3 regions of the Dissulfurimicrobium hydrothermale genome follow, and region 3 is predicted to be linked to each of the others. Evidence: riboswitches for the same ligand, from Rfam matches in the RefSeq annotation. Region 3 holds a riboswitch; each other region holds the start of a gene.
The links. A riboswitch is a leader RNA that binds a small molecule or an ion and turns the genes downstream of it on or off. The one in region 3 is predicted to bind cobalamin.
Positions count from the first base shown of each region.

Region 1: another riboswitch for cobalamin. It lies ahead of metE (5-methyltetrahydropteroyltriglutamate--homocysteine S-methyltransferase); the one in region 3 lies ahead of LGS26_RS06100 (sirohydrochlorin cobaltochelatase).
Region 2: another riboswitch for cobalamin. It lies ahead of LGS26_RS07910 (TonB-dependent receptor plug domain-containing protein); the one in region 3 lies ahead of LGS26_RS06100 (sirohydrochlorin cobaltochelatase).

Region 1 is NZ_CP085041.1:492,372-502,879, forward strand. Features, by position in the region: gene tkt (transketolase) at 1-1,927, shown strand, start outside; gene pyk (pyruvate kinase) at 1,939-3,357, shown strand; gene fba (class II fructose-bisphosphate aldolase) at 3,423-4,487, shown strand; gene rpe (ribulose-phosphate 3-epimerase) at 4,489-5,148, shown strand; cobalamin riboswitch at 5,267-5,412, shown strand; partial or broken gene metE (5-methyltetrahydropteroyltriglutamate--homocysteine S-methyltransferase) at 5,644-7,923, shown strand; gene LGS26_RS02355 (sigma-54 interaction domain-containing protein) at 7,920-9,341, shown strand; gene glpX (class II fructose-bisphosphatase) at 9,625-10,508, shown strand, end outside.
Region 2 is NZ_CP085041.1:1,645,113-1,655,620, reverse strand. Features, by position in the region: gene LGS26_RS07920 (ATP-binding protein) at 1-346, shown strand, start outside; gene LGS26_RS07915 (VWA domain-containing protein) at 343-2,232, shown strand; cobalamin riboswitch at 2,307-2,492, shown strand; gene LGS26_RS07910 (TonB-dependent receptor plug domain-containing protein) at 2,520-4,520, shown strand; gene LGS26_RS07905 (ABC transporter substrate-binding protein) at 4,646-5,635, shown strand; gene LGS26_RS07900 (HDOD domain-containing protein) at 6,116-6,961, shown strand; gene pgsA (CDP-diacylglycerol--glycerol-3-phosphate 3-phosphatidyltransferase) at 6,967-7,518, opposite strand; gene miaA (tRNA (adenosine(37)-N6)-dimethylallyltransferase MiaA) at 7,523-8,461, opposite strand; gene LGS26_RS07885 (secondary thiamine-phosphate synthase enzyme YjbQ) at 8,668-9,066, shown strand; gene LGS26_RS07880 (M23 family metallopeptidase) at 9,476-10,508, shown strand, end outside.
Region 3 is NZ_CP085041.1:1,258,908-1,269,415, reverse strand. Features, by position in the region: gene LGS26_RS06125 (outer membrane protein assembly factor BamD) at 1-624, opposite strand, end outside; gene trxB (thioredoxin-disulfide reductase) at 642-1,559, opposite strand; gene trxA (thioredoxin) at 1,559-1,891, opposite strand; gene radA (DNA repair protein RadA) at 2,023-3,393, opposite strand; gene LGS26_RS06105 (sensor histidine kinase) at 3,390-4,784, opposite strand; cobalamin riboswitch at 4,920-5,115, shown strand; gene LGS26_RS06100 (sirohydrochlorin cobaltochelatase) at 5,287-6,279, shown strand; gene LGS26_RS06095 (cobyrinate a,c-diamide synthase) at 6,291-7,721, shown strand; gene LGS26_RS06090 (precorrin-8X methylmutase) at 7,711-8,346, shown strand; gene LGS26_RS06085 (cobalt-precorrin-5B (C(1))-methyltransferase) at 8,343-9,413, shown strand; gene cbiE (precorrin-6y C5,15-methyltransferase (decarboxylating) subunit CbiE) at 9,406-10,508, shown strand, end outside.

The DNA.
Region 1 (10,508 bases), 770 kb from region 3:
GGGTACGCCCCTTGGTATGGCCGATATTGCCGAGGTGCTATGGAACGACTTTATGCGGCACAACCCGGCCAATCCCGGCTGGTTCAACAGGGACCGGTTTATCCTTTCAAACGGCCACGGTTCCATGCTGCTTTACAGCCTCCTTCATCTGTCAGGTTACGACCTGACTATAGAAGATATCAAACAGTTCAGGCGTCTGCATTCAAAGACCCCAGGCCACCCCGAGCATGGTCTGACTCCGGGTGTGGAAACGACCACCGGCCCCCTGGGCCAGGGGCTTGCCAATGCTGTGGGCATGGCGCTGGCAGAGAAGATGCTCGCGGCCCGGTTCAACCGGGATGGTTTCAACTTAGTTGACCACTTCACCTATGTGTTTGCCGGTGACGGATGTCTGATGGAAGGCATCTCCCACGAATGCTGTTCCCTTGCCGGCACCCTCGGCCTGGGAAAACTCATCCTTTTTTACGATGACAACGGTATATCCATCGACGGCCCGGTGGACGCCTGGTTTTCCGATGACACCCCGAAGAGGTTTGAGGCCTATGGCTGGCATGTCGTCCGGGATGTGGACGGCCACAATCCGGACGCCATCAAAAGGGCCATTATCGAGGCGCGCGCCCAGACCCTGAAGCCCAGCATCATCTGCTGCAGGACTGTAATCGGCTGTGGCGCGCCCAATGCCTGCGGCAAGGCAAGCTGCCACGGCGCTCCTCTCGGCCAGGACGAAATCGCGGCGGCGCGGGAGAGGCTTGCCTGGCCCTATGAACCCTTTGTGATTCCCGAAGACATTTACGCCGGTTGGGACGCCAGAGAAAAGGGTGCGCGAATGGAGCAACAGTGGAATGAGATGCTTGCCGCCTACCGGAAGAGCTATCCGGAACTGGCCTTGGAATTTGAAAGAAGGATCGCCGGCAAGCTGCCGGAATCATTTTCCGGCCAGGCCGTAGAATTTATAAAAGATATTGAAGCAGCCGGCAGGGATATGGCCACCCGCAAGGCCTCCCAGGAGGCCATAGGGAGATATGCGTCATATCTCCCTGAACTTGTTGGCGGGTCGGCTGACCTTACCAGTTCAAATCTCACCAACTGGTCGGGCACCAGGCCGGTCCGGCCTGCTTCTGATTTTGACGGCAACTATGTGCATTACGGGGTCAGGGAATTTGCCATGGCCGCCATGATGAACGGCATGGCCCTGCACGGCGGCTTCATCCCCTATGGAGGTACCTTCCTGGTGTTTTCCGATTACGCACGAAACGCCATGCGCATGTCAGCCCTGATGAAACTCCGGGTCATCTATGTGCTTACCCATGATTCCATCGGTACGGGCGAGGACGGGCCGACCCATCAGCCTGTTGAACATATTGCCAGTCTGCGTCTGATTTCCGGCATGAGCCTCTGGCGTCCGGCGGATGCAGTGGAGACCGCGGTGGCCTGGCAGGCGGCCATTGAAAATGAAAACGGGCCAACCTGTCTGATCCTCTCCCGCCAGACGCTGCCGCACATCGAGCGGCAGCCGGAACAGATGGAAAATATAGCAAGGGGCGCCTATGTGCTGAGAGACTGCCAGGGAAGACCTGAGGCGATCATCATTGCCACCGGCTCGGAGGTGGGGCTCGCCCTTGCGGCGGCCCTGGAGCTTGACAGGATGGGACACCCCATCCGGGTGGTGTCCATGCCGTCAGTGGACCGTTTTGAGGCCCAGGACAGCGAATACCGGAAGGCGGTACTGCCTTCTGATGTTGCCCGCAGGGTGGTGGTAGAGGCCGGCCACACCGGGTGTTGGCACAGGTATGCGGGCAGCAGGGGCCGGGTTATAGGGATAGACAGCTTCGGGAAGTCCGGCCCGGGCAATGAGCTGTTCAAACATTTTGGTTTTGAGGTGCAGCCGATAGTGGATACCGTGCTCAAGGTAATACAAGGGATTTAATGGGAGCCGGGATGAGAAGGACCAAGATCGTTGCCACCCTGGGGCCGGCAACAGACCCTCCCGGTGTTCTGAAAGAGATGATCGTCGCGGGGGTGGACGTGGTCCGCCTGAATTTTTCGCACGGCACGGGCCATGACCACCGCCGACGGGCCGAGGAGGTTCGCCGGATTGCCGCAGAACTGGGGCGGGAAGTGGGGATCATGGCGGATATCCCCGGCGCCAAGATTCGTATTACCAGATTTGCTGATGGTCAGGTGGACATTGCCGAGTCAGACGTCTTTGTCCTTGACCCGGAAATCCCGCCTGGGGCAGGGACCAGGGCTGGGGTTGGCATAAACTACCACAATCTTGCCGCAGATGTAGCGCCTGGGGATACCCTGCTGCTGGATGACGGCCGCATTGTTCTACAGGTGGAGAAGATAGAGCAGAAAAAAATTTTCTGCCGGGTGCTGGAAGGCGGAACGCTTTCCGGCAACAAGGGTGTCAACCGTCTGGGAGGAGGGTTGACGTCACACGCCCTCGGGACCAGGACCCGCCATGACATGGAAAAGGCCGTGGCCCTGGATGCGGACTACGTGGCGGTTTCGTTTCCAAAATGCGGGCAGGATATTATCCGGGCCAGAAAATCTCTGAACGACATGGGTTTTACCGGGGGCATCGTCGCCAAAATTGAATGTAGTGAGGCCCTCTACGCCCTGGATGAGATTATAAAAGCGGCTGACGTTGTCATGATCGCCCGTGGCGACCTGGGTGTAGAGATCGGCGAGGCCGGACTGCCGGCGGTACAGAAGCAGATCATCAGACAGACAAGATGCCTGAACCGGGTGGTGATCACCGCTACCCAGATGATGGAGTCCATGATTGAAAACCCCATACCCACCAGGGCCGAGGTCTTTGATGTGGCCAACGCGGTACTGGACGGTACCGATGCGGTCATGCTCTCGGCCGAGACCGCTGTCGGCCGGTTTCCGGTCAAGACAGTGCGCCACATGGCCCAGATCTGCATGGAGGCGGAAAAGCAGGATGTGGCCAGGACCTCCCGTCACCGGATTGACACCCGGTTTTCCCACATTGACGAGACCTTGGCCATGTCCGTCATGTACGCCGCCAATCACCTGGAGGTAAAGGCCATATCGGTGCTGACCGAGTCTGGCAAGACGCCCATGCTGATGTCGCGGATTAGTTCAGGGGTTTCGATCTACGCCCTTGCCCGTCACGAGAAGACCCTGCGGCGGATGACCCTCTTCAGGGGTGTGTACCCGGTACCTTTTGATATCACATCCGTCAGCGCCCCGGAACAACATGCCGAGGCAGCAGCCAGGCTTGTCCGGATGGGCGCCGCAATGGAGGGGGATATCGTCATCACCGCCTGCGGCGACCTTCCCGGCAAGGGGGGCGGCACAAATTCGATGAAGATCGTCAAGGTGTAATGAGCCGTCCCGCGCCGGGCCGACACGGGACGAGGGGGAAAACAAAAAAACAAAAGGAGGATATTATGGCATTTATTTCTCTCCGGCAACTCCTGGATCATGCTGCTGAGCACGGTTATGGGGTTCCCGCTTTTAACGTCAACAACATGGAACAGGTGCGCGCCATCATGGAGGCGGCGCACGAGACCGGCAGTCCGGTAATTGTGCAGAGTTCCGCCGGGGCGCGCAGGTACGCCGGGGCTGTTTTTCTGCGGCATTTGATTCTGGCCGCCGTTGAGGAGTGGCCCCATATCCCGGTCTGTCTCCATCAGGACCACGGGGCCTCACCGGCCGTTTGTGTGCAGTCCATCCAGTCGGGATTTACCTCGGTTATGATGGACGGCTCCCTCCTGGAAGATGCGAAAACCCCATCCACCTATGAATACAATGTCGCGGTCACCAGCAAAGTCGTGGAAATGGCCCATGGGTGCGGCGTGTCTGTGGAGGGTGAACTTGGCGTGCTGGGTTCGCTTGAGACCGCCCTGGCCGGCAAGGAGGATGGTGTTGGCGCGGATGGGGTTCTCGCCAGGGAGCAGATGCTCACCGACCCGGAACAGGCAGCGGACTTTGTGAAAAAAACCAAAGTGGACGCCCTGGCCATCGCCATCGGTACCAGCCATGGGGCCTACAAGTTCTCGAGACCGCCTTCCGGCGATATCCTGGCCATTGACAGGATAAAGGAGATACATGCCAGGATACCGGATACCCACTTGGTCATGCACGGTTCTTCCAGCGTGCCCCAGGAGTGGCTGATGATCATCAACGAATATGGCGGGGATATTGGTGAGACCTACGGGGTACCGGTGGAAGAGATCCAGGAGGGCATCCGGCACGGGGTGCGCAAGGTCAATATCGACACAGACCTCCGCCTGGCGTCCACCGGTGCGGTCAGACGTCACCTGGCAGAAAATCCAAAGAATTTTGACCCAAGAAAATTCCTGCAGGCCGCCACCGAGGCCATGAAGGATATCTGCCGGCAGCGTTTCGAGGCCTTTGGCTCGGCAGGCCAGGCGGAAAAAATAAGACCGCTTGCCCTGGATGTCATGGCAGAGCGCTATGCCGCTGGCGCCCTAGACCCGGAGGTTGATTGAGATGCCGGTGCTCTCTCCTTCGCTCCTTTCGGCGGATTTCGGTTGCCTGGCCCGGGAGCTCGCCGCCCTTGAAGAGGCCGGTCTTTCCTGGGTGCACTGGGATGTGATGGATGGCATGTTTGTGCCCAATATCACCATTGGCCCGGCCGTGATTGCCAGTTGCCGGAAAGACAGCAACCTGTTTTTTGACGTGCATCTCATGGTCGAACGGCCCGGTCGGTTCATCGGGCAGTTCGTGGATGCCGGCGCCGACCTCATCTGCGTCCATGCCGAGGCGGAGACGCATCTTGAACGAACGGTCAGCGAGATAGCCAGGCTTGGGGCGCGGTCTGCCGTGGCCCTGAACCCGCACACGCCTCTAGCTATGGTGGAATACCTCCTGCCCCAGCTTTATATGGTGCTGGTCATGGGCGTCAATCCTGGTTTCGGCGGCCAGAAGTTCATCCCTTTCTGCCTTGAAAAGACCAGGCGGCTGAAGGAAATGATCATCGCCCAGGATGCGGCAACCCTGATAGAGATAGATGGCGGCGTGACCCTTGAAAATGCATCCTCTCTGTCTGCGGCCGGCGCCGACATCCTGGTTTCGGGCTCGGCATTTTTTGCCTTTCCTCCCTACCGGCAGCGTCATGAGGCCTTTATGGCCGCCGTGGCAAAACAATAGTAGAACGCGAAGGCGAATGAGCAGTGACGAGACAGTACATTATAATAAATACGTCGAGGAGCCGCGCAGCGAAGCCGACAAAGTTATAATTTGGAATTGGAATACACATGCGGGAAACGGAAGACGGTGAGAGTCCGTCGCAGACGCGCTGCTGTGATCGGGTCTGACAGCATGGCTGCATCCACTGGGAAAGCCCGGGAAGGATGGGGCCGAGCAAGAGGTGCTGTCACCAGGGGGCATGCCCTGGCCCGTAAGCCAGAAGACGCCCTGCCTGTGTTTGCCTGTTGAGGACCTCGCGCCTGGGTCCAGGAGGATAACTGATGATATGCCGCCACAGCCTTTTTTCAGGTCGATCATGGCCTGTGCTGCGTCTTGTTCTCTCCTGTTCCCTCCGCGATTTTCCTCTTCATGATCTAACAAAAAAGCATCGCCAGGCAGTTATGTTGATGTTTTAGTAGCACGTTTTTTAAAAATGTGTTAAAAAAGGAGGCAGTTATGCTGACACATAACCTGGGGTTTCCGAGAATAGGACGCAACAGGGAACTGAAATGGGCCCTTGAGGGGTTCTGGCAGGGCCGGATCTCGAAGAGACAGCTTCTGGATACCGCCAGAGAAATCCGGCTTGAGAACTGGCGAATACAGAAAGATGCAGGCATTGACCTGGTGCCGGTCGGAGATTTTTCCCTTTACGACCACATCCTGGACATGACAGCGACACTTGGTGCGGTTCCGGAACGGTTCGGATTTGAAGGCAACGAGGTTGATCTGGATACCTACTTCCGCATGGCCCGGGCAGAGGACGAATCTGGTCCTGCTGCCATGGAGATGACCAAGTGGTTTGACACCAACTACCACTACATTGTCCCTGAATTTTGGCCGGGGCAGGTCTTCCGTCTTTCGTCCTCCCGGCTGTTCCGGCAGGTGCAGGAGGCCCGCCAGTCAGGGGTGCAGCCAAAACCGGTACTCCCCGGACCCTTTACCTATATTTACCTTGGCAAGGGCATGGAACCGGGTTTTGACCGCTGGGAGCACCTGGACGAGATTGTCGGGGCATACTGCAAAGTTCTGGCAGGGCTTGGCAAGGAGTGCCAATATATCCAGATGGACGAGCCGATACTTGTCCTTGATCTTGACCGGAAGATGCTTGAACGGATGATCAACGCCTACGACCGCCTGGCAAAGGCGGCAGGTAACGCCAAGATCATGATCGCCACCTATTTCGGGGAGATCGCACATCCGGCTACAGCGATTAAGATCCCGGTCGCTGCCTTCCACCTTGATCTTGCCCAGTCCCCGGGCCAGCTCGGCGCGGTGTTGGAAAACCTGCCGGACCACACGGCCCTCTCCATGGGCGTGGTGAATGGCCGCAACATCTGGCGGGTGGACATGGACTGGGCCATCGACTTGGTGTGCCAGGCTGGCAAGGTCCTGGGCCAAGACAGGATCATGGTCGCCCCCTCCTGCTCGCTCCTGCATGTGCCGATGGATATTGCCGGAGAAAATGGTCTTGATCCTGAAATCAGAACCTGGTTGGCCTTTGCCAGGGAAAAATGTTTTGAGGTCGCGGCCATTGCTGATGCGGCTTCCGGCGGGCAGCCTGACGCTCTCATCGAAAACCGGAAAATCCTGGCGGCCCGCAGGGCATGCACGCGCAGGATGGATCCCGGTGTCAGGGACAGGCTGGCATCAATCTCCGAGCAGATGTTTACGCGTAGCTCCCCTTTCCCTGAGCGGAAAAAGGCGCAGTCCGCGCTTCTCGACCTGCCTATCCTGCCGACTACAACCATTGGTTCGTTCCCGCAGACAGGGGAAATCAGGGCCATACGCAAGAGATACCGCCAAGGTGAGGCAGACCGCGAAGAATATGTCCAAAGCATGAAAGAATACATTGAATTCGCCGTGCAGCAGCAGGAGAAGGCGGGGCTTGATGTACTGGTGCACGGCGAGCCAGAACGAAACGATATGGTGGAGTATTTCGCGACAAAGCTTGACGGGTTCTGTCTTACGGAAAATGGCTGGGTGCAGAGCTATGGTTCCCGTTGCGTGAAACCCCCGATTATCTATGGTGATGTCTCCCGGCCGCATCCCATGACCATTTTGTGGTCAACCTTTGCCCAGTCCCTTACGAAAAAACCCATGAAGGCAATGCTCACCGGGCCGGTGACCATCCTGCGCTGGAGCTTTGTCAGGGATGATCAGCCGCAGCGGGATACCTGCTTCCAACTGGCCCTTGCCATCCGGGATGAGGTATAGGACCTGGAACAGGCCGGCATGAAAATCATCCAGATCGACGAACCCGCGCTCAGGGAAGGACTGCCTCTCAGACAGAGAGACCGGCAGCAATACCTTGACTGGGCCGTGGCCGCCTTCCGGCTTGCTACCAGCGGGGTCAGGGACCAAACCCAGATTCACACCCACATGTGCTACTGCGAGTTCAACGATATCATGGACGCCATCGCCAGGATGGATGCCGATGTCATCAGCATGGAGGCAAGCCGCAGCAGGATGACGCTGCTTGATACCTTCCGTGACTTCCACTATCCAAACGATATAGGTCCGGGCATAATCGACGTCCACAGTCCGAGGGTGCCGGCCATTGACGAACTGACCGACCTCCTACGCCTTGCCCTGGAGGGTATTCCCCCGGAAAAGCTCTGGGTAAACCCTGACTGCGGCCTGAAAACCAGGACCTGGCCCGAGGTGGAGGCCATGCTCAGGAACATGGTAGCTGCGGCCAGACAATTGAGAAACGAGCTGGGGAGCCGGAAAAGGTGAGTTTGCTCTCCAATCCTCAAAAAACCAGCGAAGATGCCTTTTCGGTCGGGCCCTCCATGAGACTGCTGGTCGTCGGACCGGGAAGGCAGTGTGCAACCCTGCTTGAGACCCTTTCAAATATCCAGGGCTGCATGCTTGTTGGCCTTCTGGATATTGACGCCGACCCGTCAAGCCTTGAACTGGCCAGGAGGCTTGATATTTCCCTCTGGAACGAATGCGCTCAGCTCAGGCGCTTACCACCGCCCGACATCGTACTCTTTGTTGATCAGGGACAGAAAGACTGCCTTGCCACATTTGGCTCTGAAGGGACGACCATCCTGCATGGCACCGCTGTCCGGTTGGTCCAGCTTCTTGTCAGGGAGTGCCAGCGTATCTGGGATTTTGAAACAAAATACAAGGTCACCAAGAGGGAGTATGATCTCTATATCCAGCAGGGAGGGCCTATTATCGGCAAGTCACGGCAGATCGAAATGGTCAGGGAGATGATCGCCCAGGTGGCGCCGACGCCCACCACCGTGCTGCTGCTCGGAGAGACCGGCACCGGCAAGGACCTGGTGGCCAGGAGTATCCACCAGGCCAGTCATCTGCAGGACCAGCCGTTCATCACAGTAAACTGCACCGCCCTCACCTCCACCCTGATTGAAAGCGAGCTCTTCGGCTATGTGAAAGGCGCCTTTACCGGCGCTGAAAAAGACTGCAAGGGGTTGTTGGAAGAGGCCCACAACGGGACCGTCTTTCTGGATGAGATCGGCGACATGAAGATGGAACTGCAGGCCAAGATGCTCCGGTTTCTGCAGACAGGAGAGATCAGGCCGGTCGGCTCGTCGCTCACAAAGAGGGTAAAAGTGCGCGTGATTGCCGCCACCAACAGGAACCTGGAAGAGGCCATCAAGCAGGGCGATTTCCGGCAGGATCTCTTTTACCGGCTCAATACCTTCACCATCGTCCTTCCCAGCCTCCGCCACAGGACCGAGGACATCCCCTACCTCGCCTACCAATTCCTCACCAAGGCGGAACACAGGCTCAACAAAAAGATTAATGGGATCTCGGATGAGGCCCTGGAAGTGCTCATGAATTATGACTGGCCGGGCAATGTGCGGGAGCTTGAAAACGTTATCGAACGGGCGGTTATTGTCTGTACAGACGGGATTATCAACCCCGGACACCTGGCGATTCCCATCCCCCAGTCCATGAAAAACCATCCGCCGGCTGGAGGCGAAGGAAAACTTCCAAAATTAAAGACATCGCGCGACCGGTTCCTTGCCGATTACGAAAGGCAGGAGATACTCCATTACCTGAAAAAGGCAGAGGGAAACGTAAGCCAGGCCTCAAGACTCTCAGGTATCCCGAGGCGCACATTGTACCGCCTCATAAAAAAGCACGGGATCACACGTCCTGTGCCAGATCAGACACGTTGAGACCTCCGCCCTTCCTGCCGGATGTGCCGGAGAAGGCACAGACAAACCCCGCCGTTCTGCCGGCCCGTCTGCTAATTGCACCAATAATATATTGAAATCATAGTCTTTTTATAACAAGCCCGCTTGCAGTAGTCCTGTGGCACGGTAGTTGTATTTCTAACTTGACCAGCACGGCTGCAAACACCTTGGCAGTAATCAGCCCCGACGAATGATGAATATCACCACGGACACAGGGCTTCATCCAAGGAAATTTTCTACAACCCGTTACATGGAGGTCCCATACATGAAGGAAACACCGCAACATAATCTTGGCATTGACCTGGGGCGGGTTACAGAGGCCGCGGCCCTGACAGCTGCCCGCTGGATGGGAAAAGGCGACAAGGAAAAGGGCGACAAGGCCGCGGTAGACGCCATGCGGATCAGCTTTGACTCCGTGGATATCCGTGGGGTGGTGGTCATTGGCGAAGGAGAGAAGGACAAGGCGCCCATGCTCTTCAATGGTGAGCAGGTAGGCTCCGGCCGGGGGCCGGAAATGGACGTGGCCGTGGACCCGGTGGAGGGGACGAGGCTGCTTGCCTATGGCCGTCCCAATGCCATCTCGGTGGTGGCCGCGGCCCCCAGGGGCAGCATGTATGACCCAGGGCCGGCCTTTTACATGAAAAAGCTGGTCGCCCCGGCCGAGGCCAGGGGAAAACTGGACATCAAGGCCCCTGTGGCCGACAACCTGAAAAGGGTGGCACAGGCCCTTGGCAAGGATGTTGATGACCTTGTGGTGTTTGTCCTGGACAAGGAGCGGCACAGGAAGCTTGTCCAGGAGATCAGGGCTGCGGGGGCCCGTATCCAGCTCCACACCGACGGCGACGTGGCCGGGGCGCTCATGGCCGTGATGCCGGGCACCGGCGTTGACCTGATGATGGGCACTGGCGGGACCCCCGAGGGGGTGCTTGCTGCCACGGCCATCAGGATCATGGGGGGAGAGATGCAGGGCATGCTTGATCCCCAGTCGGATGCGGAGAAAAAGGCGGTACTGTCGGCCGGATACCGGCTTGAACAGGTATTGACTACCGAGGAACTCATCAGGGGCGATGACGTGTTCTTTGCCGCCACAGGGATCACCGGCGGCAGCTTTCTCAGGGGGGTGGAATTTACCGGCAAGGGCGCCAGGAC
Region 2 (10,508 bases), 390 kb from region 3:
AGAGGCATTTGCAGCTGTTTGGCAGCCCGAACAGGATGGGCTTTCAAAGGGGATCATGGCGGCAAAGGGGAGGCTCGGCCGTATCATACCTCCTGATGCTGCACTTGAAAGAATCGTAGGCGTCACCACCTCGCTTGAGCTCGATGGCCACAGGGCCGATATCGTGATGATGAAGGCGGCAATGGCCCTGGCCGCCTTCAGGGGCAGGGTGTCCATAAGCGATGATGACATCAGGGATGTGGCCCAGCTCGCCCTGAGCCACAGAATGAAGAGGCTTCCATTTGAAGAGATGGGGGTAGGTATGGAAAGGCTTGAGACAGCGCTTACCGGGGTTCTGCGGGCATGACATTCAGTGACTTTGTCGGGCATGACGATGCGAAACTTGCGTTGATCTTAAATGCCATAGATCCTAATTGTGGGGGTGTTTTGTTCGCTGGTGAAAAGGGGAGCGGCAAGTCAACGCTCTCAAGGCTTTTTAAAGAGATACTGCCTGAAGCCTTCCCTTTTATAGACCTCCCGCTCAATATCACGGAAGACGCCCTTATGGGGGGCGTAAATATTGAAGATACGATAAAGACAGGCAGGAGGGTCTTTCAGCCTGGTGTCCTGGGCCGCGCCGATGGTGGCGTTGTCTATATTGATGACGTCAATCTGCTCTCACCCGATATAGCCTCGCTTGTCCTCGAGGCCATGGGCCGCGGAGAAAACATCGTTGAGCGGGAAGGGATTGCATTGAGACATCCCTCACGGTTTATCCTGGTTGCAAGCATGAACCAGGAGGAAGGGGTGCTTTCGCCCCATCTGCTCGACCGTTTCGGTATGATGGTCTTGTGGGAAGGGTTAAAAGAAGGGCCGCAGAGGATAGAGGTTATTAAAAAGGCGGCGCCCGATGTCTTTGGCCGGTCTTTGAGCAGGGAGGACCGATGCCTGAGGGATAAGATCCGTTCCTGTCGTTCTGTTCTGAAAGATACGGTCATCCCGGCTGAGACAAGGGATTATATCGCGCAATTGTGCATTGAAAACAATATCCCCGGATCGAGGGGCGACATATATCTCATGTATGCCGCACGGGCCCATGCCGCCTATTGCGGCCGCAAAGAAGTGACGAGGGATGACGTGGACGCCGTCGCCCCTCTTGTGCTTGCGCACAGGAAAAGGGTATCCCAGCAACAGCAACAGCAGCAGATGGAGCAGCAGACGGAACAACAGGAGGGGCGTCAGGAACACGGGGAACAGACAGGGTCTGACGGGCAGGAGAAACAGCATGGGTCTCAATCGAGCGGTAAACACCGTGAGCCTGATGGGTCCCGCCCCGATCAGGCCGGAATGGACGGGCCGGATGACGGCGGCCGCCAACAGATGGAATCAAACCCCAAAGAAGAGGTCTTTGAGACCGGCGGGCTGTTTAAGACAAAAAGGATAATACTCAGAAAGGACCGGGTAAACCGGTCTGTATCCGGCAGAAGGACAAAGACAGGGTCAAGGGACAAGAGCGGCAGGTATGTAAAGAGCGTCCAGAGAAAGAAGGATGATATAGCCATCGATGCAACGCTCCGGGCCGCGGCCCCTCATCAAAAGGCAAGGGGCAGGACAGAGGTGATCCTGATTCGCGACGATGACCTGAGATTCAAGCAGAGGGAGAAAAAGATGGGTCACCTCGTAGTCTTTGTTGTGGACGGGTCGGGCTCAATGGGCGCCAGGAGAAGGATGGTGGAGACCAAAGGGGCTGTCCAGTCCCTGCTCATGGACTGTTATCAGAAAAGAGACAGGGTCTCCATGATAGTCTTTAGAAAAGACAGGGCCGAGGTCATACTGCCGCCTACATCAAGCGTTGAAAACGCCTCAAGGAGACTGAGGGAAATCCCTGTCGGCGGCAAGACCCCTTTGGCGGCGGGGCTTTTGGAGGCCTACAGACTTATCAAACGGGCAACGGTCAAATCGCCTGAAATGAGGGCTATCGGCGTGCTCATAACAGACGGTAGGGCCAACCAGGGTATTTCAGGGGCCCCGATAGGTGAAGAGGTCAGAAAGATGGCCCAACTCCTCAGTGAATTGAGCTTGACAGATTACATCGTTGTGGATACAGAAGACAAGAGTGGGTTCATCAAGACCGATCTGGCCCTTCAGATAGCGTCACAGCTTGGTGCTGATTATCATACTATTGAAGGACTGAGAGCCGACTGCCTTGTTGAGATGGTACAGATGAAAAAGGTAGGAGTTTTTGGTTTTTGACCAGTTGTATACGGTTTTGAAGGGGGGTGATTGCAGGCGATTACCGCATGTTTTTTAAATCGATAAGGAATTTCTAAAAATACTATAGTTTGGATGCCAGGGAAGAGGAGTGTGATTCTCCCGCTGCCCCGCAGCCGTAAAAGGGAACGAAAGCCCGATTTAAAGCCACTGTCCTGGGTAACACCATGATGGGAAGGCGGGCGAGTAGGAAATTGACGTTGCCCTTAAGCCGGAAGACCTATCCAGACCATGAAAACTCAACAACAGACTTCTCGAGGGAGGAAGAGATGAAAAATACGCTATTTTCAGCAATAAATCTTATTTTTTCCTTGGTTCTTATCCTTTTTGCCGCTTCTGCGTCTGCAGATGAAGCGGCCATGCCATTGGGCGAGGTCGTCGTAACTGCAACAAAGATTGCGGAGCCTGAAAAAGACGTCCCTGCATCTGTCCAGGTAATCACCCAGGAAGACATAAAGAATTCTACCGCCAGGGATGCCGGAGACCTCATTGCAGAGGCTGGGATCGGCCATGTCCACAAATATCCAGGCGCACTTACAGGCAGAATTGAATTGAGAGGCCTGACAACAGATCTTATGAGTGAGCTGAAAAGCAGGGTGCTTGTCCTTATCAATGGCCATTATGCAGGCACGGTAAATCTTGCAGAGATACCTGTTGACGATATCGAAAGGATTGAGATAGTAAAAGGCCCTGCATCTGTCCTCTACGGCTCTTCTGCAATGGGTGGTGTCATCAACGTCATAACAAAAGAAGGGAGAAAAGAGGGCGTCCACGGCTCCATTGGCGGCGAGGCCGGCTCATACGACTACTGGAGACCAGAGGCGGAGCTGAGCGGAAAGAAGGGGCCCTTTGATTTTTATTTCTCCGGCAGCCGTTCGTCAGAGGATGACTATGATACCAGGAACTACGGCAGGATTAGGAATACGGCTTATAACGACGAGACGGCGTCGCTACGTCTGGGTTACAAGTTTCTCGACGGCCATCACATATCCATGGGCCTTCAGCACTGGAGGGGATGGGCCATAGGCTCTCCAGGGCCGAGATATGCCCCTGATCCTGATAATTTTGACAGGAAGGAAAGGGACGGCGTTGATGTGGAATACAAGACAAAAACGATCGACGCAGGCTATTATCACGTAACCGAAAAGGGCGAATGGCATGGGGGCATGAATTTCGGCCCCGGCAACTCAAATATCACATCGATAGATACATATACGCAGGGGGCTAATCTTCAAAAGACATTCGATCTTGGCGGTGACTTCAGGCTTGTCACAGGCGGCCAATGGGACAGGATAGAGGTTGATAGTTCGAGAAACATAGGTGCGCCTTATAGCCCGAATTCAAGATATGACAGCTATGGCGCATTTACAGAAGGCAGGCTCAGTCTGCTCAATAAAAAACTTTTGCTGAGTGCAGGGCTTCGTTATGACTATTTCGAGGACAAGATACTTTCAACAGCAGGTATAAAGGGCCTTAATCCAAGGGAGGAAACCTTGGACCATGTGACGGAAAGGGGTGGGCTGGTATATAAAGTCACAGATAGCTTCGAGCTCAAGGGAAGCATTGGCACTGCCTTCCGTGCGCCTGCGCCTGACGAGCTGGCGACAGACTATGTATCAGATTGGGGGACGCATTATATCGGGAATCCGGGTCTAAGACCTGAGAAGAGCACGACATATGACGCAGGGCTTGGGTATTCAAAAGGTCTTTTTAAGAGTGGTCTCACATTCTTTCATACGGACTTTAAAGACAAGATATTGAGCTATTACGACGGTGCGCTCAAGGCCCAGACCTTTAAAAACGTTGACGGGGCGGCCATCCAGGGCATTGAGGCCAATATCTCTTATGATGCGGGGCTGGCGGCCGGGTTAAATCTATCCATTGAGCCGTTTGCCAATATCACCTACCTCACAAGATATTCGAGCAAGGACGAGCTTGAGATCGGCAAATACGGAAAAACGCTTCTCTATACCCCCAGATGGACCGGGGCGTTCGGCGTGAAGGCCGGTCAGGAGAGGTGGGACGCCAGGCTCATTGCAAATTACACAGGGGGTGAAAAGGTGCAGGACTGGAGCCCGCCATCGTATGGAAAGGTCGTGGTAAACAAGGGTGGCTTTACCGTCGTCAGTATAAAAGGCTCCTATAGACCTATAAAACACCTTGAACTTACGGCGTCTGTGGAAAACCTCTTTGACAGGGCGTATCAATATGTCCTGAGCTATCCCATGCCTGGCAGGACTATAGCCGTCGGGGCAAGGTGGCTGTTTTGAGATGCGCCGATGAGACCCTTGCATAACTCCATGATCAGGGCATGGCTGGGCATAGGCGCCCCCCGCAATGGCGGCTGTGGAAAAGTGTCATTGCTGTCGGCGGACGCGCAGGGGTGCGGTTGATCATGTCTCTGTTGCCTCTGGCCTTGATATATTCGGCGTCCATATCGTGGGCTGCGGAAATAACCTGTCAGGACTATCTAGGCAGGGCTGTCAAGATACAGGTCCCTGTGAAACGAGCCGTAATCCTCGTAGGTCCCAGTGATTTGATCCCTGCTCTGAATATCTGGGACAAGGTCGTCGGCGTCAGCACTTATACATATGCTCATGATAATCTGCTCAAGGCCGCAAAGCCGGACTGGAAGGACAATGTCGTACCTGTAGCCAGCGGCATGGCTGATGTGAACATAGAGGCGCTCCTTAGACTCAGGCCCGATATTGTCATTACATGGTCATACTCCCATGAGACGGTAAGATTCATGGAGCAAAACGGATTGAGGGTCATAGAGATAAACCCGAAGACCCTTCATGAATTCTATGGTGTGATAGATCTTTTTGGAAGGCTGTTTGGGAGGGGAAGAGAGGCAGAGAAGACCATCAACGAGATGGAAGGGATCTTCAGGCTCATTCAGAAAAGGGTGTCCAGGATACCTGCCGACAAGATAAGAAGGGTCCTCTGGGTTTACTACGGAGGGAGACCGACAAGCGTTGCATGTAAGGGCAGCCTCCTGGCCGACGTGCTCAAGGAGATCCGTGCGGTAAATCCCGCATCATCTATTACACAAGGCTGGGGCGGGAGCGCCGATGTATCCATGGAGAAGATAATCGCCTGGAATCCTGATGTAATCTTCATCTGGGGATATGCGCCATATAAGGCCCTGGACATCCTTAATAACCCCCAGTGGAGGTGTATAAAGGCGGTAAAAGACGGCAGGGTCTATAAGGCCCCTGAATGGTCGACATGGTCTCCGAGGCTTGCGCCCATCGCCCTCTGGATGGCCATGAAGACCTATCCGGAATATTTCAAGGACGTAGATTTCGATGGTGTGGTTGACCGCTTTTACAGGAATGTCTTCGGGGTTTCCTATGGGGAGATAGATAAAATTGCGCAGTAAAAGGCCGGTGGTATGGATAGTGCTTTTGTCCCCGATCCTTGCAGGTATGTTTTCCATATTTATGGGGGCATACAACCCGTCGTTTTTTTTGAGGTGCTGTCTATTTTGATAGGAACTACGTTTACGTCCTAACTATCCGATGCCGGCAAGGACATTTTGGGCAGGGCTTAAGTGGCTGTTTTAAAACTATAAAACTGAAAAGGATTATGATCTTTCTGTCGGGATGCATTTTTATTGGATAAGAGGCTGCAATAAAGGCATGCAATAAATAAATCCGTTGCCATTTGTTAGATGAAATAGTATAAAAATTATGAGATTCATGTTCATTTTGTGATAGAAATAAAAAACCTCTGTGCTGCTGTTCCGGTTGGACTCCTTTTAATATGGATATCCTGTCCACAGCCTCTATCCGGTTGGTTGGGCAATTGAATGGATAGGCCAGGCATGGGTTTTTTGAATTGCTTGAAGGCGGACTTGTTGATGGCAAGGTCTTGCAGACAGATTTTGACCATAGACTGGGCGGGAGAAGACCTACCAACCCTTCCTTCAGTTGTCCATAAACTACTTGCGGTTGCAAGCGATGACAAAAAAAAGATATCTGATCTGGCCGATATTATAAGCCGAGACCCCACCATGGCGATCAGGGTGCTCAAGGTTGTAAATAATGCATTTTATTCCATAGGGGTAGAGGTTACATCCATAAAACACGCGATATCGCTTCTCGGTTTCAAAGAGATAGTAAGAATCACATTTGGGGTCGTCATGTCAGAGCGTTTCTTGACCGTAGCCCCCGAGGTTCGCCTTTACGCCGAGGCCCTCTGGAGGCACCTTATCGCTACCGCTGTCATAGCACAAGACCTTGCGCCTGATGGCGGGGAAGAGGCCGATCTTTATACACTCGGGCTGTTACACGATATCGGATGGCTGGTACTTATGGCGCAGGCACCGATGGTCATGATTAGGCTCGCGGAGGAGGAAGGCACCACTAGGCAGGAGGCTGAATGGCTATGGGGGGTCGATCACCAGCTTTGGGGTGCCAGACTGGCTGAAAGATGGGGGCTCCCCGAGCCGTTTCAGATAGTCGCCCTGAGGCATCATGATCCATTTCTCGAGCTTGATCCGCCTGATTATCTGGTAAGGATAGCGCTGGCCGATTATTTGGTGCACTACATGGGCGCGACAGTAGTAAATAAGCCTGAAAAAGAGATTGATCCGATGGTGTTGGGACGTCTGGCTATATGCGACGACGCTTTTGATGAGATAAAGAAGTCGGTCAAGGCAAAGGCACGAGGGATCGAAGACCTTTGGCGCAGCATGTCTTCTTAACTTGATTAGTGCCTGTGCATTCCAGTATCTAGCTTTCCCAAGAGGCTTATCCCTAAAAACATATAGTGTGCCCCTGACGAGACCGTAAGCGCTGCCGTCAGGAGACCTGAAACTCGGACAAGAGGCGCAAATACCCCAATCTGTTGGCCTAGAAGGACTATGAATATAGTCCCAAGCTGTGAAAGCGTAGTGAGCTTTCCGAGGACTGTAGGTTTTATCTCTACGTCTTCTTGAAGCAGGAATAGGATCAGGACGCCTGCTACTATTATGATATCCCTGCTTATTATTACGATGGCGAGCCAGTTTGGCAGCCTTCCGACAACCGCCAGCGTTACATAAGATGATGTCAAAAGCAGTTTATCAGCTATCGGATCGAGGATCGCCCCGATCTTTGTCTTTTGTCTGAGCATCCTCGCTATAAGTCCATCAAGGGCATCAGTCACTCCTGCCAGGCTGAATACGATCAGCGCCTCAAAAAATCTCCCGTTTATTAGAAATATGATCAAAATGGGGATCAGGACGATCCGTATCAAAGTGAAAAGATTTGGTATGTTCAATTGCCTAACCCCCTGAGATTGCGGGCCATATCTTTCCCCGCCTTACGAGATCGTCTGGGTGAAACCACTTCACCCCTGGTTCCTTGCGGAGCCAGATAAGCTGGCGCCTAGCGTAACGCCTGTGATCCATCTTAAGTTGCCTTATAGTATCGGCAAAGCTGACCTCGCCTGCAAGAAACCGGATAATATGCCGATAGCCAAGCGACTGCAAGGGCTTGAGCCTAGGATCGAAGCCCATTGCCAGGAGTCGCCTTACTTCATCGACAAGGCCGGCATTGATCATTTTATCAACTCGTCTGTCTATCTTTGTATAGAGTTCATCTATAGGGCGTATGAGGCCTATCTTGATACAGTAAGGCCTAATTTTTGTGTTATTTCGGTGTATTTCATGCCACATAGAAAGCGGCTGACCGGTTAGGATGTAAATTTCTATAGCCCGTATCACCCTGAAGCTGTCGTTGGGATGTAGACGGGCAGCTGTTTTGGGGTCTATGGTGGCGAGAAATCTGTACAATTTCTCTCGTCCTGATTCCATCAGGATCCGCTTGAGCCTTGTCCTCAAGGCGCGGTCTTCGCCCTGACAAGGCGCAAGGCCCTCAATGAGCGCCCTTAGATAGAGGTTAGTGCCCCCTGTAAGGATAGCAATCTTCCCTTTAAGCTTTATAGAGCGTATGGTCATCTGTGCCCTTGCGGCAAACATGGCCGCATCGAACGGTTCGTCGGGTTCAAGTATGTCGATGAGATGATGCGGTATGGTTGCCATTTCATCCTTTGTCGGTTTTGCTGACCCTATATCAAGGCCTTTATAGACCTGAATGGAATCAAAATTTATTATTTCACCCTTGATTTCCGCAGCAAGGCGCAGGGCTATGCCCGTCTTTCCTATTGCCGTCGGGCCAAGGATTGCTATCATCGGGAAAGGACAAGGTAGATTGTGTTTCAAAGTAATGCCTCCAGGGGGATTCAAGCAAAGCCTTTGTGTAGATATCCATCCATGGTTTGGTAGATCTAATATATTTCTTCTCGGCAGCAGGAATCCTGTTCAGCGGTATGCTCATCCTGTCTGGACCGAGCAGGCTGATGGTGCAGGATTTTGCCTATGATAAGGCATAATTATAATAAAAATTATGGATATAGGGGGATATGAACATGGAAATTATACCAATTGAGACAAAAGTTCATACCGATTTGGTGGATATTACAGATCAAATACACCGCGTTATCAAGAAAAAAGGCGTAAACGACGGCATGGTCTTTATCTATTCACCGCATACAACGGCGGGGATTACTATAAATGAAGGTGCAGATCCGGCGGTCAAGATGGATATCATTAATATGTTGGAGAAGATCGTCCCGCGGGGTTTTGATTATCGACACCTTGAGGGCAATTCTCACGCCCATATAAAGGCCTCGCTCGTTGGTTCAGGTGCAACAGTTATTGTTGAGGATGGCGACCTTTATTTAGGGCGATGGCAAAGGATATTTTTCTGTGAGTTTGACGGTCCAAGGTCAAGGCAGATCTGGGTTAAGATTGGAAGGTTGTCCTGAACCGGTTTGTATGGTAAGAAATAATCGACCTTTGTTGTCGGATAATCGCCAGTTTTTTGCCCTTGCATAGCAACTGCCGGAAGAACGACGGCAGATTTATCTCAAAATGGGAGGATGCCGTGTCATGATCAGGCCTCATCTGAGATTCATATCGATCTTTTCCCTGATTGTTTTTGGATTTTCCGCACCAATTGTCTACAGAGTAGTCTATAAAAAAGAAAGGGTCAGGCCGCAGTCGCATTTTATTACCTTTATGCAAACAGATCCTTATGGTCCTCTTTTACAATCGGCCGGGTATCCGGATGCACCAGGATCAGCAGCTAGACCGTCCTTTATTTTTGGTGCGCAATCGTCAAGGATCCAATACCATGGCCCCTCTGCCGAAGGTAAAAGGCTTGAGACGACATCTATGACGCTGGAACAAGGGGACAGCTTCCAGGCCTTGATAGACAAGATTTTTCAAAAAAGAGATATCGGGGACGAGTTGGCCGCGGACGTGACAAAGAAGCTCTCTAGACTTATAAATTTTAAAAGATTGCAACCCGGCGACGTCTTTTCCGTCTCTACAGATTATGCAGGGCACCTTGTAAGATGTACATACGAGAGAGGGCCCTTTGAGCTGTATGCCATCGAACCCGATCAAGACGGCGGATATAAGGTCTATCAAGAAGATGTGACGCTTGAACGCAAGGTGGTCAAGTTGTCCGGTGTCGTAGGTGATTCGCTTTTCGACGGTTTTTCGAATATCGGCGAGCAGCCGAAGCTGGCACGGGCCTTTGCCAATATCTTTTCATCACAGATAGATTTCAATACCGAATCCATGCCGGAAGACAGGTTCGACCTGATCGTCGAAAAGTATTTTAAACACGGCAGATTCATAGGGTATGGCCGGATACTGGCAGCCAGGTACGACGGGGTGTTGAAAGATATAAACGCCTATTATTTCAGGAGGAAAGGGGCCAAAGAAGGGCATTATTTCGATGCAAACGGACGTGAGATAGGTACGGCCTTTCTGAGGTCGCCTCTTCCAGTAATCAAGATCACGTCCAGATTCAGCTTTCACAGATTGGACCCGATCCTGGGGTCTGAACGCCCCCATCTGGGTGTTGACCTTGCAGCCCCTATAGGCACTCCGGTCATGGCTGCGGCAGACGGCAAGGTCGAATTCGCAGGGTGGGAGAACGGCTTTGGGAAAACCGTGCGTCTAAGGCACTCTGGCGGGATCGAGACCCAGTATGCGCATCTGTCAAGGTTTGCAAAGGGCATAGCGGTTGGAGCGAGGGTGAAGCAAAAGCAGGTGATCGGCTATGTTGGCATGAGCGGTCTTGCCACCGGCCCTCATCTTGATTATCGACTTGCCGTAAAAGGTGTGTTTAAAGACCCATTCAGCGTAAAATTCATGCCGAAATCCATACTTGCAAGGGCCGATCTCAAGCGTTTTG
Region 3 (10,508 bases):
CTGCCCGGTTCGTATATACCAACGGGCCACGACCAACTCATGTTCCGCCAACATCTGCCTGGCTTCTTTTATGCGCCTCTTTGCCTCAAAGCTATAAGGGCTATTGGGAAAGCGCTTTAAAAGGCGATCATAGGTCTCAATGAGTTTACGCGTATCCGTCTGATCCCTATCTGCAGTTGACATGAGCCTGTGGTAACATCTACCTTCCTGATAGATCACATAAGGGACAACTTCATTGTTGGGATGAAGCTTTTCAAACTCTTCGTAAAGGGTTACAGCCTCTTCATATTCACCCTCATAAAATTTACAATCCGCCAAATGAAGCTCGGCCAATGTGGCATAAGGGCTGAAAGGAAACTGGTCTTTTATCTTCTGAAATTGCTCGGCAGCTGTTGAATAAAGCCCCCTTTCATAGTCGTACATGGCCTCCATGACCATCTCCTTTTCATTGCCTCTGCTTGCCTTGCTTGTTGGATACAGAGACGAAAACGGCATCTCCTCCTCTCCGGTCTTCTTTACATTGCGGCTGAAAATATTTTTACCACAACCTGACACGAGGCTAACGAAAAATACAACCAGGAACGCGGCGGAGATCCACCTGATTAGAGACGTTGTCTTTCTCATTTAGTGATCACTTTAATTCACTCGATTAATTGTTCTGCTGCAAAAGCGGCCGTAGCGCCGTCTCCGACAGCAGTGATTATCTGCCGCAGCGGCTTGGATCTGCAATCTCCGGCCGCAAACACCCTTGGAAGCGATGTACGCATCCATTCATCGGTAATCAAAAAACCCTGTCCGTCTTTCTTTGCAGCATCAGGCACAAACCCTGTATTTGGATCCATGCCTATAAAGACAAAAACCCCATCCACCGGCAGCCTCTTCGGCTCGCCGGTTACCTTGTTCCTAAGGGCAAGTGCACTGACCACACTATCGCCCTCTATTTCTTCGACTATTGTATTCCATATAGGCTCTATCTTAGGATCGGACAAGGCACGCTGCGCCAGTATCTTAACCGCCCTGAATCGATCCCTACGATGTATAATATAGACCTTGCTGGCAAACCTTGTAAGGAAAACGGCCTCCTGCACGGCCGTATCGCCACCACCTACAACCGCCACTTTCTGGTCTTTGAAAAACGCAGCGTCACATGTAGCGCAATAAGAAACCCCCTTGCCCGTAAATTCAGCCTCACCTTTTACACCAAGCCTCCTCGGGCTTGCCCCTGTGGCCACAATGACGGCGTTAGGGGAAAAGAGCTTATCGCCAACCTTTACGTGCACACAGCCATGCGCCTCATCGGATTCGATGTTAGAGACTTCGCCTGCCATCTCTTTTACGCCAAATCTCCTCGCATGGGCAGCCATCTTCTCAACCAGCTCATAGGCCAGCACCCCGTCTGGAAAGCCAAGATAGTTATCAACCTTATCTGTCCATAACATCTGACCGCCTGGCGCTATCTTTTCGATCAAAAGGGTATTGATCATGGCCCTTCCGGCATAGAGGGCAGCGGCCATGCCGGCTGGTCCGCCTCCTATAATGATCAGTTGCGGCTCTGACATTAGGACAATACCCTGTTTAGGACCGCTTCTATAGCGCCCTTGCCGACAGCGCCGGTTATCTGATCCATTACCTTGCCGCCCTTAAAGATAATCAGGGTTGGAATGGCCCTTATACCATACCTTCCAGGGGTGATTGGATTTTCATCCACATTCATCTTGGCTATCTTGACCCTTCCTGCATAATCAGATGCAAGCTCATCTATAACAGGGGCGATGGCCCTGCAAGGCCCACACCAGGCAGCCCAGAAATCAACCAAGACAGGTAGGTCAGACTTAAGCACCACTGAGTCAAAATCGGAATCACCAACATGCAACACGTTGTCAGCAGACATAATTTTACTCCTTTTATTATTAAATTGTTGATTTCATCGTGTATAAAAACATGCATCAATTTTTGTGAATTTATGGCAATAACATCTGGCTGTCAAGGAAAGCAAATAAATTTCTTTATCCACAGAAGGGATCAGAGGCCTAGGCGCTCAGCACATACCTTGACGTCGCGCACAAACTCCACACCAAGACCCTTTGGCGTATCTGACTGTTTACCACCCATCCAAGGTATCAAACAACATTTAAGGCCTAGTCTAGCTGCCTCATTCAGCCTGGCGCCTGACATTGTAACAGCCCTGACCTCACCAGTAAGCCCGACTTCGCCGAACAAAGCTGTTCCTCCAGGGATCGGGATCCCCTTAAGGCTCGAAACAATGGCCATCAGGACCGCGAGGTCGGCGGCTGGTTCAATTATCCTGAGACCGCCTGCCACATTAATAAAGATATCCTTGTCATAGAGCACAGTCCCCAGATGCCGTTCGCCTACAGCTACAAGCATGGCAAGGCGATTTGCATCAAAACCCGTAGATGTCCGTCTGGGATTGGCAAGATAAGACCGACTCACCAAGGCCTGTATCTCAACGAGCATTGGTCTTGTACCTTCAAGACAAACCGTCACAACCGAACCGGCTACGGCCTCCGATCTGCTGGTAAGGAATATCTCTGAAGGATTCACTATCTCTCTAAGACCTGCGCCGGTCATTTCGAACACTCCGATCTCGTGGGTCGGGCCATAGCGATTCTTTACGGTCCTCAATATCCTGAAGGCGTGGCCCCTTTCCCCTTCAAAATAGAGTACGGTATCCACTAGATGTTCAAGGACCCTCGGACCAGCAATGACACCTTCCTTTGTGACATGACCTATCAGAAATACGCTCAACCCCCTCGGTTTCGACATGCGGATGAGCCTTGCAGCCGATTCCCTAATCTGTGAGATGCTCCCTGCGGCCGATTCCAAATCCTCACAAATCACGGTCTGGATGGAATCTACCGCCAAAAACATGGGTGACAGTTCAGATACATATCTCTCTATGCGTTCGAGCATCACCTCACCAGCCAACCAAAAATCTTCCTTCCCGCCCATCTCGATGCCGAGCCTCTCCGCTCTCATCCTTATCTGTTCAGGCGACTCTTCGCCGCTTATATATAAAACCTTATTGCCGAGACCAGAAATATGACCAAGGAACTGGAGGAGGAGCGTGGATTTTCCGATCCCCGGCTCACCGCCGAGCAAGACAACCGAACCAGGAACTAGCCCTCCACCCAAGACCCTGTCCAGCTCCTTTATGCCGGTGATTATGCGGCATCCTTCGGCTCGCGTCGCAATCTCTGACATACGCTCAGGACAACCGCCAGCATTAAGGGATATCCCGCTTGCGCAGGTTTCAATCTCTTCTGTGAATGAATTCCATACGCCACAGTCAGGGCATCGACCAAGCCATTTAAATGATCGATAGTTACAAGACTGACAAATATATATCCGCTTCATCTTCTCTTTACTCAAGATTCTTCCTCCTGCTCAGGAATCGGTATAATGACCTCTGCCAACGTACCGCCACCCTCTCCAGTAGGCCCTACAGGACCTCGATCTTTAATGGTTACTGAACCGCCAAGGGATTCTGTCAGACGCTTGACAATGGCAAGGCCGAGCCCGGTACCTCTAGCCTTTGTAGTAACAAACGGCTCGAACAGGTGCTGTCTTACTTCCCCCGGAAGACCTGGGCCGCTGTCCCAGACATCCATAACAAACCTTCCTTCACCATATCGCATGGCGACTCCGACCTCGCCGCCATGCTCATGCACAGCATCAACCGCGTTTTGAAGTAGATTTATCCCTATCTGTGTAAGCTTAGCCTTATCCAGGCGTATCTTTGCCTGCTTGCAGTCTAAAACAATGCTGATTCTGTCGGAAGGTACGACCAGACCCCTTACAAGCTCTTTACAGAATTTTTCAAGATCAAATTCTTCTTCATGCGGCATAGCAGGTCTGGCATAGGCCAGGAGATCGAATGTAAGACGCTCGAGTCTCTCCGATTCCCCGACGATAATACCCATATCCTCCTTTAAGACCGGCGATAGGTCGCCCTGTTCAAGATGATATTGGGCAAACCCCTTTATACTGCTCAATGGATTCCTGATTTCGTGCGCAAGAACCGCCGCCATCTCCCCCAGGGCCACAAGCCTCTCCTGCTCTCGAAGCCGCGCCCTGAATCTCTCTCCGCGCCGCCAGGCAAGGAAGAAAAAAATGGCAAGCACCCAAAGTATCACAAGCGAGAATCCTACCAGGATTATCTGAAAATTCGCCTTCCTTACGATCCCATTTGCAGGATATGGATGAATAGCCACCCTGAGACAAAATACCTTTTCTGTCTTTTCCTGATCCATATCCTTTTTCATGCCCCTTTTAAATCTAGATGAATGATATACGCGCAGAAACCTCTTGTGTAGCTGCAATGGGAAGTCCAAAATAAAGACCTCTTCGCCTGTAGCAAGGGTTGAAAAATGTATGAGCGGAGATTCATCTCTTATAACCTTCTCTATATATTCGTCTTTCTGTTCCCTACCAAGGAGTTTTGGATTTGAATGTAGGATGATCGTGCCTTCCTGATCATACAAACTTAAAAAGGCCAGATCTCTCCATCTCTCTGAGCGGATCAACTCTTCGAAGAACTCCTCTTTGAAGCCGAATCGGTCTAGCGTGATGCCAATGTTCACCGCTATGTCCACCGCCCGCTTCTCCATAAGGTTCCTTGCCCCATCGATGGATATCTTATATGTGCCTATGCCGCTTATTACGACGACAATCGAAAACAACATCAAGATACTAAATGCGACAATTTGATAGGGCACAGAAAAACCAGTCGGGCTGCGGCTTGTTTTTATCGTTTCTGGCATCTTTACCGGTTGTGCGGTTTATCTAATTTTTTATTTACTTTTTATTTACCATAACACAAAATCCATCAAAAGCGTGCGAAGTCTTCCTTGCAAATAAACGCTATCTTGACAAGCCCCTTTAAGGCAAATAATTTACATCCAAAATCTAAACCAGGTGTCGTAAGGCTTAATAGGGAATCCTGTGCAAATCAGGAACGGGCCCGCCGCTGTGATCGGGGACTAAGGCTGCAACTGCAACGAGTCACTGGGCAAGATAATAATCGCCTGGGAAGACTTGCAGCCGCTAGGAAGATCCGTTAGTCAGAAGACCTGCCTGTCTTAAGAAACCGCGCTCTTCGCGGCAAAAAGAGCAACGGCCGCCCATTTGGGCTGAAACGATAAATTTTAAGGATTTAAGCGGATAAAAAGGGCTGTCCCGAATCCAACTGCCTATCAACCAAGGCGTTTGATTCGGGATTTTTGTTTTATGTAAAAAATCTACTAGATCTTAAGGAGGTAAAAAATGATCAAAGAATCAGCATGGTTAATAATAACGCTTTTAATATCTTTGGGATTGCAATCCGTGAGCGTCTCTGCAAAAGAGACAAAAGGAGAAAACGCCGCTATCGTGCTTGCCGCCTTTGGAACCAGCTATCCTGAGGCACTTACCGGCATCATGAATATCAAAAAACGGGTCGAAGATGCCTGCCCCGGCGTACCGGTCAAGGTCGCATTTACATCAAACATGATCCGCAAGATATGGCACAAGAGGATACACGATAAGGACTTTAAGGCAGCAAACAAGTCGTTGCCGCCCGATATCTTCAGCGTCAAAGGCCCGTTGGCGACCATAGCCGACCTTCAAGACAAAGGCTATTCTAATATAATAGTTCAGTCGCTACACATATATAACGGCGAGGAGTACGACGACCTTGTCTCTTATGTCAAGGGGCTTGAGGCCATAAAAACCCTTAAAACCAAAAATATGCCGTTTGAAAGGCTGGCTATAGGCAGACCCGCACTTGGCGCAAACGGCGATGTCCATCCGTATATAGACGATATTAAGGAAGCGGCAAGGGCTGTAGCGGAAGATGTCCGAGAGGCCCAAAGAAAAAAGGCGGCCCTTGTCTATATGGGACATGGAAACAAATATTATTCGTCAGGAGCCTATGCAGAACTCCAAGACGTCATGCGCTCCATGTACCCGGATGCCAAGATCTTCATAGGTACAGTAGAAGGCTTTCCATCTTTTGATCAAGTCATGGACAAACTTAAGGCTGAAAAGATAAGAAAGGTGCTGCTCAAACCATTCATGGAAGTGGCTGGTGACCATGCACGAAATGATATGGCAGGCGACGCTAATACTTCGTGGAAACGGCGGCTTGAGTCAGCTGGAATAAAGGTGGTCGCAGACATCCACGGTCTTAGTGAAAACGATGCATTTGCAGACATCTTTGTAAGACATATAAAAGATGCCGCTAAAGACAGTGGTATAGAGATATGCGGAGAGAAGTGAATAATGTCTCTATGAAGACGTTCCTCATCGCCGGCACCCAAAGCGGAGTAGGTAAAACCACCGTGGCACTTGGCATCATGGCGGCCCTTAAGTCAAAGGGTCTCGATGTCCAACCCTTTAAATGCGGGCCCGACTTCATAGACCCCACCCTGCACCACATGGTGACAGGAAGGATGTCAAGGAACCTGGATATATGGATGTGCGGGGAAAATTTTGTAAAAGAGACCTTCTTTGACCATGCAAAAGGGGCGGATATAGCCGTAGTCGAGGGGGTTATGGGTCTTTTTGACGGCGGGGTCTCGAGCAGTGCATCTCTCGCAAGATGCCTTGGATTACCGGTTATCCTGGTCATTGACGTACGTTCAATGGCAGAAACGGTCGCCGCTATTATAAAGGGCTTTGAGGTAATCGACCCAGATCTTGTCCAGGGAATAATTCTTAACAGAGTCGGGAGCCGGAGACACCTTGATCTATTGAAAAACGCCATCGTAAGGCATTGCAACTCTGATCTATTTCTAGGATATCTCCCAAGGGATCAATGGTTTGAGATACCAAGCCGCCACCTCGGGCTATTTATGGCAAACGACGCCCCGCTCGATAAAAAGGCTGTAGAAAGGCTTTCCTGTGCGGTGTCCGATTTCATTGATCTAGAAAGACTTATGGACCTCCAGATAAAACCAGTTAAAATCAAAGAGCCTTTGAATCTGGACTGTACTATTTCCGAGACAGGCGGAGACGGTCCTAAGAACAACAATGACGGATACACCCAAGGGCATGAAATAACCATAGGAATTGCAAGAGATGAGGCATTCTGTTTCTATTATGAAGACAATCTCGATCTGTTCCGAAAAATGGGGGCGAGGATAACAGAATTCAGTCCACTTTCAGATACAGCCATCCCTGATGGTATAGATGCTATATATCTTGGCGGCGGCTATCCTGAACTCTATGCTGAACGGCTCTCTGAAAACCATGAGATGCTCAATTCGATCAGGGACTGGTCGATTAGAGGCGGGGTCGTTTATGCCGAATGCGGCGGTTTTATGTACCTTACCCAGGGTATAGAAGGCCTTGACCAAAAATTCTATCCAATGGTCGGCATATATCCGGTCAGAGCCAAGATGAACTACCGCTTGTCAGCACTCGGATACAGGGAGATAGAACCTGTCTCTGGACCATTTGCGGCTATGTACAAGGGTTTGCGGACCGCCTTTGCACAGCATGGCATCCCCAGGCTCAAAGGCCATGAGTTCCACTATTCGACCATAGAAGAGATGCCGCCTGAGGTCGATCGTACATTCCGGCTTGCAGACGGGAGGTTCAGTGGCTATCTAATCAAAAATACGCTGGGCAGCTACATACACATCCATTTCGGCAACACACCGTGGGCGGTCAGGAGGTTCATCGAGTTTTCAAAGGGAGCAGGAGGCCATGGAATTTGAGCTGAGGTTTTCAAGGCCAGACGAGATCGAAGAAGAGAGTTTCAGGATAATAAGGGAGGAACTCGGACAGACACCGTTTAACCAGGATGAGCTCTCCGTAGTTATACGGGTGGTTCATGCCACTGGTGACGTCTCGATCGCCTCCCAGATGAAATTTCATCCAAAGGCCATTCAGGCCGGAATCGAGGCTGTAAGGGCGGGAAAAGACGTGCTGACCGATGTAAACATGGTTGCCGCAGGTATAGACAAGACAAGGCTTTCAAGGTTCGGCGGCAGGGTCATGTGTTTGATCGCGGATCCTGGTGCCGCGAAGAAGGCACAGGAAGAGGGTCGTACAAGGGCCGATGCGGCCATAGAGATCGGAATAGATCAAAACGATATTGGTATAATCGCCATAGGAAACGCCCCGACCGCACTTTTAAGCGCCGTCAAATATATAGACAGGAACGGCTGCAACTCGCTGCTGGTCGGTACTCCGGTCGGCTTTGTAAATGCAGCGGAATCAAAGGAACTTCTGTCTTCAAGGCCATACCCCTTCATAACGATCCTCGGCAGAAAAGGCGGAAGCCCTGCGGCCGCCGCGATTGTAAACGCACTCCTTCGTCTAGCGGAATGCAAGGCATGAAGAGGCTCCGCTCAGGCTATACCACAGGGGCCTGTGCAGCTGCAGCGGCAAAGGCTGCAACACTCTGTCTCCTTACAAAAGACCTTCAGCCACGGGTCGAGATACCATTTCCACAAGGCGGCAGGGTGACATTCGCCGTGCATATGGCAGCCCTGGCCGGCCCTTACACAGCAGTTGCATCAATAATCAAGGATGCAGGGGACGACCCTGACGTAACGAACGGTGCCGAGATAGAGGCCTTGATAAGGGTTATCGAGACAGGGAAAGATAGGATCAGGATACTCGGGGGGCCAGGGGTCGGCATTGTTACAAAGCCAGGACTGCCTGTACAGGTTGGCGAGCCAGCCATAAACCCTATGCCAAAAAAGATGATCAAAAAGGCGGTGGAAGAGGCGATTTCGGAATCTGGTTGCGCTATAGGGCAAGTGTTGGGCATTGAGGTCATCATCTCCGTGCCGAATGGGGAGAGACTTGCGGAACACACCCTGAACAGACGCCTTGGAATATTGGGAGGGATTTCCATCCTCGGCACCACCGGTATCGTAAGGCCCATATCCGCCGAGGCATGGACGGCCACCATCAAGGCATCCATGGATGTGGCGCGGGCAGCGGGGCTTTCAGAGGTGGCGCTCTCCACCGGCCGCACATCAGAGGCAGTCCTTGAGGCGGAACTGGGGCTTCCTGAAGAGGCCTATGTGATGATGGGCGACTACCTCGAATTCTCCCTCCTTGAGGCCAGGGCCCACGGCTTTTCAAGGCTGCACCTTGGGTGTATGTGGGCAAAGCTTGTAAAAGCCGCAATGGGCATCCCTCAGACCCATGTGCGGCACGGGGCCCTTGAGATCAAAGCAATGGTCTCGTTCCTGAAAGACCTCGGCCTCAAGGACTCCGATAAGTTCTATAATGCGAACACCGCAAGGGAGATCTATTGGCGGCTAAAGGAGGCTGGGGAAAAGGAGATAATCTGCCTTGTGTGCAAAAGGGCAAAGGCATTTGCAGAGGGTGTGGCAGGTATCCCGGTCTCGGTCTATCTGATAGATTCAGGCGAGGTGGCTGAACGTGCATAGGTTGCACCTTATCGGCATAGGGCCTGAAGGTCCGTCGAAAATGGGCAGAAATGCTATCTTATCTTGTGGCTATGCAGTAACTCCTGAGAGATTCCGTTCTTTTATCCATAGCGCAGACCTCGGCATCATTCCGATCGTCCCGATAAAAGAGGCCATAAAGGCCATAAGGGATGCGCTAAACAAAACAGATGTCGCTGTCCTTGCAGATGGAGACCCGCTCTTTTACGGCATAGGCCGCCTGATCATCAAGGAATTTGAAAGGGACGTCATAACGATCTACCCTGCCCTTTCCTCCATGCAGCTTGCCTTTTCATGCCTTAAGGAGCCATGGGACGACGCACACTTTTTGAGCCTGCACGGGAGGGAGATTGACGATATCCATGGCCGCATCCTGCTGCATCAAAAGACATTCATCCTGACCGACGATGTGCACGATCCATCCTTTATAGCGAAAAGGCTCCTTGACGCCCTGCCGCCTGATCGCCGCGGTGATTATCTGGTCTTTGTGGGGGAAAGGCTTGGGATGAAAGACGAGCGGGTCTTTGAGGGCAGACTTGATGAGGCGGTAGGCCAGGAATTCGCCGAGCCGAATGTCATGATCGTCATCAGGAAGACAAGGGCTGAGGATGAAGATCATCCATTTGTCTTCGGCCTCACTGAGTCTCAAATCGAGCACAGCCGCGGGCTTATTACCAAGGATGAGGTCAGGGCCGTTACAATCCACAGGCTCAGACCCCCGAAAGAGGGCGTACTCTGGGACATAGGGGCTGGAAGCGGCTCCGTCTCCATAGAGACCGGGCGCATCTCGCCTAGGCTCAAGATATTCGCCATCGAAAAAGATGGGGCTGAGATGTTCAATCTCCGCACAAACATAATGAGATTTGGCGTTTGGAACATAACCCCTGTCCATGGCGAGGCGCCTGGCGTGCTGTCCGGCCTTCCGGACCCTGACCGGGTCTTTATAGGCGGAAGCGGCGGAAGCCTCCCTGGGATTATCGCATCCACTGCCAGAAGGCTTAAAAACAGCGGGCGGATCGTGATAAACGCCGTAACGGCAAAGACCAGGGATCTCGCCCCAAGGCTTATGTGCGAGGC